One region of the Bacillus sp. SORGH_AS_0510 genome, then DNA from elsewhere that is predicted to be linked to it. Evidence: predicted binding sites of a transcription regulator. Region 1 holds the regulator's gene; the other holds the start of a gene.
The links. The regulator Rex, encoded in region 1, represses fermentation and respiration genes when NADH is low (regulators of the CRP and FNR family bind a similar motif). The targets are predictions, from matches to a motif close to TTGTGAAATATTTCACAA.
Positions count from the first base shown of each region.

Region 2: a site for Rex is predicted at 1,927-1,944, ahead of qoxA (cytochrome aa3 quinol oxidase subunit II). Genes of this name have one in related genera too.

Region 1 covers NZ_JAUTAU010000001.1:4,819,900-4,823,498, reverse strand. The annotation lists gene QE429_RS24355 (ABC-F family ATP-binding cassette domain-containing protein) at 1-1,360, opposite strand, end outside; gene moaC (cyclic pyranopterin monophosphate synthase MoaC) at 1,528-2,025, shown strand; gene QE429_RS24345 (redox-sensing transcriptional repressor Rex) at 2,061-2,714, shown strand; gene QE429_RS24340 (YhbD family protein) at 3,069-3,599, shown strand, end outside.
Region 2 covers NZ_JAUTAU010000001.1:3,169,278-3,172,876, reverse strand. The annotation lists gene qoxB (cytochrome aa3 quinol oxidase subunit I) at 1-918, opposite strand, end outside; gene qoxA (cytochrome aa3 quinol oxidase subunit II) at 908-1,882, opposite strand; gene QE429_RS16285 (iron-sulfur cluster assembly accessory protein) at 2,234-2,536, shown strand.

The DNA.
Region 1 (3,599 bases):
ACCGTGCCTTTTCGCCTCCGCTAAGAGTGGAGACAATTTTTAGCACATCATCACCAGAGAACAAGAAGTTTCCTAGAACGGTACGAATCTCTTTTTCATTTTTTAGCGGGTAATCATCCCACAGCTCATTTAATACTCGCTTATTAGAGGTTAACTCTGCTTGTTCCTGATCGTAATAGCCAATCGCAAGGTTTGTCCCATATTGAATGGTTCCACCAAGTGCGGGGAGCTTCTTAATAATGGTTTTTAAAAGTGTAGACTTACCGATTCCGTTCGGGCCGACAAGGGCAATGCTTTCACCCTTAAAGGCACGGAAGGAGATATCCTCAGACACTTTATCGCCCTCGTAACCAACCGCTAGTGAATCGACGGTTAATACATCATTCCCCGTTTGTTTTTCAATTTCAAAAGAGAAGGTAGCGGACTTCTCATCCCCAAGAGGGCGGTCCATTAACTCCATCTTCTCTAATTTTTTCCGGCGGCTCTGTGCCCGTTTCGTTGTTGAGGCGCGCGCTAAATTTCGTTGGATAAAATCCTGCAGATTCGCTACCTCTTGCTGTTGCTTTTCATACAGTTTCATATCCCGTTCATAATTGGCCGCTTTTTGGTCAAGGTACGCACTGTAGTTCCCCGGAAAACGTTGGATTTGCTTGCGGGAAACTTCATAGACCTGATTCACGACTTTATCTAGAAAGTAACGGTCATGGGAGACGATTAAAATAGCGCCATCATATCCCTGCAAATATTGTTCGAGCCAGGAAAGGGTATCAATGTCCAGATGGTTGGTAGGCTCGTCCAAAATTAAAATATCAGGTTTCGTTAACAGCAGTTTCCCTAAAGCAAGCCGGGTTTTTTGCCCTCCGCTTAAACTAGCAATCATGAGGGAATTGTCTTGAAAGTTTAGACCATGGAGAACGGAACGAATGTCAGCCTCGAACTGGTATCCACCCTGCTCCTTAAATTTTACTTGAAGGGTATCATATTCTTTAAGAACCCGTTCATACTTGACGGCATCTTCAAACACAGCGGGGTCTGCCATTTGTTCTTCCAGCTGGCGAAGAGATTTTTCCATGAGGCGAAGTGGTTCAAAAACGGTCAGCATTTCATCCCAAATGGATAAATTGGATTCTAATCCTGTATTTTGGGCTAAATAACCGATCGTTACTTCCTTTGGCTTGATAATTTCTCCGCCATCATGGGACAAATGTCCGGCAATAATCTTTAGAAGTGTCGATTTTCCAGCCCCGTTACGGCCGACAAGAGCCACGCGGTCTCTTGTTTGTAATTCTAGCTTTATATTCGATAAAATAAGGTCAGCACCATAGTATTTTTGTAATTGATTGACTTGTAATAAAATCATATTTTTCACCTCTATTACTTAGGACTAGTGTACCGTATTAGCGGAATGACGGCAATAACTCGGACTCTTCCCGTGCCTCTTCTGATAAAAAATTGCTTCATTCGTTCAAAGTTTCACACACATAAAAGGGAAAATAGTGTATTATTTTTTGATAGGAGGATTTTTTTATGGCCGAATTTACGCATTTTAATGAAGAAGGCAGAGCGAAAATGGTGGATGTCAGTGACAAACCTGAAACGGCGCGAACTGCCATTGCTCATTCTAGCATAACCGTAAGTAAAGAGATTTTTGACAAGATCACCAATCATGAGATGAAAAAAGGCGATGTTTTAGCTGTTGCCCAAGTGGCGGCTGTTATGGCGGCTAAAAAAACATGGGATCTCATTCCGATGTGTCATCCTATTCCACTAACAGGAGTTAATATTTCTTTTGCGTGGGAAGAGGAGCAAACAGGAAATTTTCAATTACATATTGAGGCAGCAGTGAAAACAAAAGGGAGCACAGGTGTGGAAATGGAAGCGCTAACAGCTGCATCTGCTTGTGCCCTAACTGTCTATGATATGTGTAAAGCAGTTGATAAAGGGATGGTCATTGGACCAACCTATTTAGTGGAGAAAACAGGCGGCAAAAACGGTGATTTTAGGAGAAATGGTCAGGTTAAATAAGATGTAAGAAAACCATTCATGGGATGTGGGAGAAGATGAGTAACGAAACAATGAAAATACCACAGGCGACAGCCAAGCGGCTGCCCCTCTATTATCGATTTTTAAAGAACCTGCATACTTCCGGTAAACAACGAGTTTCATCCGCAGAACTAAGTGAAGCGGTAAAGGTGGACTCGGCAACAATTCGCCGTGACTTTTCCTATTTCGGGGCTTTAGGTAAGAAGGGGTATGGCTATAATGTAAACTATTTGTTAACCTTTTTCCAGAAAACGCTGGATCAAGATGTATTAACAAAGGTTGCGTTAATTGGAGTAGGTAATCTAGGGACGGCCTTTTTAAACTATAACTTTTTGAAGAATAACAACACGAAGATTGAGGTTGCCTTTGATGTCGATCCAGAAAAAATGGGGACGAAAATTCGGGAAGTTCCGGTTTATCATTTGGATGACCTAGAGAAGGTGTTGGAAAACAGCGATATTCAAGTAGCCATTTTAACAGTTCCAGCGCCGGTTGCACAAGTAATTACAGACCGACTTGTGAAGGCGGAAGTGAAAGGAATCTTAAACTTTACGCCAGCCAGGTTAAATGTGCCGGCATCCATCCGGGTTCATCATATCGACCTAGCCGTGGAACTGCAATCATTGGTTTACTTTTTAAAACACTATCCAACAGAAGATACAGATGAATAGTACTAGGTAAGGCCTTTTACGAAACTTGCTTCGTAGAAGGCCTTTTATTTTTTCTGTTTACGTAACCATTGTTGTTATGGAGGAAAAGGGAAATAATGTTCATTTTGTATCAAAGCTATACTACGAAGAAGCTGGCTAATTTGGATTGCTCCCTTAGAAGAGTAACGAATAAACGGAGTTTTTCCGGTTATTTGCAAAATCGAGCTCATTTAGGAATAGATAAGCGGAGGTTTTCCGGTTATTCAAAGAATGGTACCCCATTAAAAAAAGCCTTTTTTACATAAAATTGTAAATTATAACTTTACAAACGTAACAGTGTTATGTTACATTGTTAATCAGAAAGGGGTTTTTATCATGAGTGAGGAGTTAATCTCAAAAAAAGACCTATTAGAATTGGCGGGAATTTCGTATGGACAGTTGTATAGGTGGAAGCGTAAAGACCTTATTCCGGAGGAGTGGTTCATCCGGAAATCAACCTTTACCGGCCAGGAGACATTTTTTCCAAAAGAAAAGATTCTGGAGCGCATTAATAAAATTCAAACAATGAAGGAAAATCTTTCACTTGATGAACTTGCAGACATGTTTTCACCGAATATTTCAGACCTGCAGTTAGATAAGGATGAGTTAGTGAAACGTAACATTGTTTCGATAAGTGTAATGAATTTTTACTTAGAGAATGAAAAAGGCAGCCAAACGTTTTCGATTAACAGGATGCTTGAGGTATTCGTCTTAGAGAAGCTGCTGCAATCCGGCGAAATTAATTTGGATGAGGGAAAAATGCTGCTACAGGTATTAAAGGAGCATGCTGCAATCATTAAACAAAAAAGCTGTGAAGTAGTCATTACGCGCAAGCTTGGCGTGTCAACGTGTCTGTTGTTAATCAAC
Region 2 (3,599 bases), 1.7 Mb from region 1:
TAACATTTTTCGAGAAAAAGTTGAAATAACTTCTGAGAACATTCCGAAGGCTGGAAGAACAACAATATATACCTCAGGGTGTCCCCATAGCCAGAACAAGTTCGCCCACATCATATCCATTCCACCGCCGCTTAGCGTAAAGAAATGGGTACCGAAAATACGGTCAAATGTCATTAGAGCAAGTGCTACAGTAAAGATTGGGAAAGCAGCAATGATAATAATGGAAGCAACAAATGATGTCCAAGTGAACATCGGCATTCTCATTAATGTCATGCCCTTTGTTCTCATTTTTAAAACTGTTACGACAAAGTTAATACCTGTCATCAGAGTACCAATACCGCCAATCTGTAAGGCTATTGCATAATAGTTGTTACCGATACCAGGAGTGAACTCTTTCCCTGCAAGAGGGAAGTAGGCTGTCCATCCAGCATCTGGTGAACCACCAACAACGAAAGAAATGTTAAACAGCATTGCACCTGCAAAGAATAGCCAGAAACTTAGCGCATTCAATTGCGGAAACGCAACGTCACGTGCACCAATTTGCAGTGGAATAACGACGTTCATTAAACCAATTAAAAGTGGCATAGCTGCGAATAAAATCATGATTACACCATGAGTGGTGAAAATTTCGTTATAGTGCTGTGCATCTAAAAATTGCATCTCAGGGCGTGAGGTTTGTGCCTTCATTAATAGGCCATCCACGCCACCGCGGAAGAACATTAATACACCAGAAATGATGTACATGATACCGATTCGTTTATGGTCTACAGTTGTAAGCCATTCACGCCAGAGCCATTTCCATTTTTTTAAATAGGTAACTCCAGCAACAATACCTACCATTGTTAGAACAATAGCAATCTGAGAACCTAGTATTAAAGGGTTCCCCACGATGAAGAAGTCATGCCAATTAATGCCCATCGTGTTCACCTCCATTAGAATTTTCATTCTTATTCATACTCTCCATAGACTCGCCATTAGGTTCTTCATCTTTAAAGATCTTACCTTTGACGCCATGGACCTCATATAATTCTGGGTTTGTATAAGTCTTAGAGTTCATTTTTGCGTGGTCAACCCAAGCTAAATGTGTACCAATAAATGTTTCACGTCCTAAATGTGTCGGCTTTAGGAGTTCATTGTATTTTTTCTCCGTTAATTTTGGTGCCTTATCTTTAACGTCCTTAACCCATTTATCAAAGTCTTTTGGTGACTTTGCTTCAACGGTAAACTCCATTTCAGCGTAGCCCTTTCCGTTGAAGTTTGTGTTACGGCCTAGAAATTCCCCAGGCTTATCTGCAGTAAGGTACAGTTGAGTTTCCATTTTATTCATTGTGTATTTCTGACCGCCTAATTCAGGCACCCAGAAAGATTGCATAGTACCAGCTGATGTTAATTTAAACTCAACAGGTGTACCTGCAGGAATGTTAACATAGTTCACTGTTTCAATACCTTGTTCTGGATAACTAAAAATCCATTTCCAGTCGGCAGATGTAACATGGATCACGATAGGTTTTTTATTTTCATAGCCAACAGGTGGTTTTTCAAGTTTATATATCGTTGTAACTGTTGGAATGGTTAAAGCAATTACGATCAGAATAGGAATAACAGTCCAAATAAATTCCAATTTTGTGCTGCCATGTTCTTCAGGTGGCTCGTAATCTTTATTTTCAGGTGTTGCACGGTATTTCCAGATAATATATCCAAATAAACCAAAAACGACAATAACCACAAGGAGCATGAAGATGAGCGACCAATTGATCAAGTCAAGAATATCTCTCGCTGCAGGACCCTTTGGCTCGAAAACAAGCATATTTGGTTCGCATCCACTTAAAAGCAGTACAGGAAGTAGAGCTAATAATGGAACGAAGTATTTCTTTTTAAACATTGAGATTTTCCCCTCCAATAATTGTTCGTTTTTTCACAATCTCTTCGTGAATTCATTCACAAACTTTGCTAGAGTCATGCCCTTTCATAAAAACAAAAAACAATAATTAAATTAATTATTAAATAATAACTATTGGTGTGTTTGTTTCCTTAACACAATATTAACAACATAGATGTGATGTTAACATAGGTTTTTGAAAAAAGTTGTGACAAATTTGTTAAGGATTTAAAAGCCTAATATTGAGATAAAATGGAAAATGGCGTTGTTACAAGGTTCCTGCAATAATAGTTGTCTATTTTATTACATTCGTGGGATAATATAGGTGAATACATAGTTAGAGGAGAGCATATAATGAAAGTCAAAATTAACCGCAATGCTGCAAAAGCATTGAATAAAATGTTAGATCAAGAGGAAGCACAAGGAAAATTATTTCGTATATATGTAACAAGCATCCACGGAGATCATGCACACTACGATTTAATGCTCGATACTCCTACAGAAAAGGATGAAATAATTAAATCCGATAAGGAAATTGACTTTATTATTGAAAAAAATAATGAGTATCTAGATAATATCTGGATTCAATTCTTCCACGTACCAAAAGAAGAATGGCTTATTACAAATCCTTCAAAGGGTATCCACCATCATCATTAAAATAATAGAAGATAAGCTCGGAATGCTAGTAAAGGGTTCACTTGTGGGGTGCACGAAGACAAATTGAAAGATGAAATGGCATGTGAATTGACGCATGCCATTTTTGTTGTTATATCAAGGTTTAATGTCCATTTCTTTTAGTATTGGCAGTCCATTATTAAAGTGTTTTTTGAGTAAAAATACATATTTTACATTGAAAATTCATGTCCAATTAGATGTCATTTAGAATGCCAAAATAAGTGCAAATTAGAGGTTAATGGGAGAAGGGGAAGGGAAATTTGAGCTTCCGTCGTTGAGACGAGTTCATAACGACTGAAGCGGTAAAAAAATCAGGTCTTCGGTCGATTAGAAGGGTTCATAACGACCGAAGCGTTAAAAAAATCAGGACTTCGGTCGATTAGAAGGGTTCATAACGACCGAAGGGGTAAAAAAATCAGGTCTTCGGTCGATTAGAAGGGTTCATAACGACTGAAGCGTTAAAAAAACAGGACTTCGGTCGATTAGAAGGGTTCATAACGACCGAAGGGGTAAAAAAAACAGGTCTCCGGTCGATTAGAAGGGTTCATAACGACTGTAGGGCAAAAAAAATCAGGGCTTCGGTCGTTTAGAAAGGTTCATAACGACCGAAGGGCATAAAAAATCAGGGCTCCGGTCGTATAGAAGGGTTCATAACGACCGAAGGGCTAAAAAAATCAGGACTCCGGTCGATTAGAAGGGTTCATAACGACCGAAGGGGTAAAAAAATTAGGACTTCGGTCGTTTAGATAGGTTCATAACGACTGTAGGGCAAAAAAAATCAGGACTTCGGTCGTTTAGAAAGGTTCATAACGACCGAAGGGCATAAAAAATCAGGGCTCCGGTCGTATAGAAGGGTTCATAACGACCGAAAGGGTAAAAAAATCAGGACTTCGGTCGATTAGAAGGGTTCATAACGACCGAAGGGGTAAAAAAATCAGGTCTTCGGTCGATTAGAAAGGTTCATAACGACCGAAGGGCATAAAAAATCAGGGCTCCGGTCGTATAGAAGGGTTCATAACGACCGAAGGGCATAAAAAAACAGGAC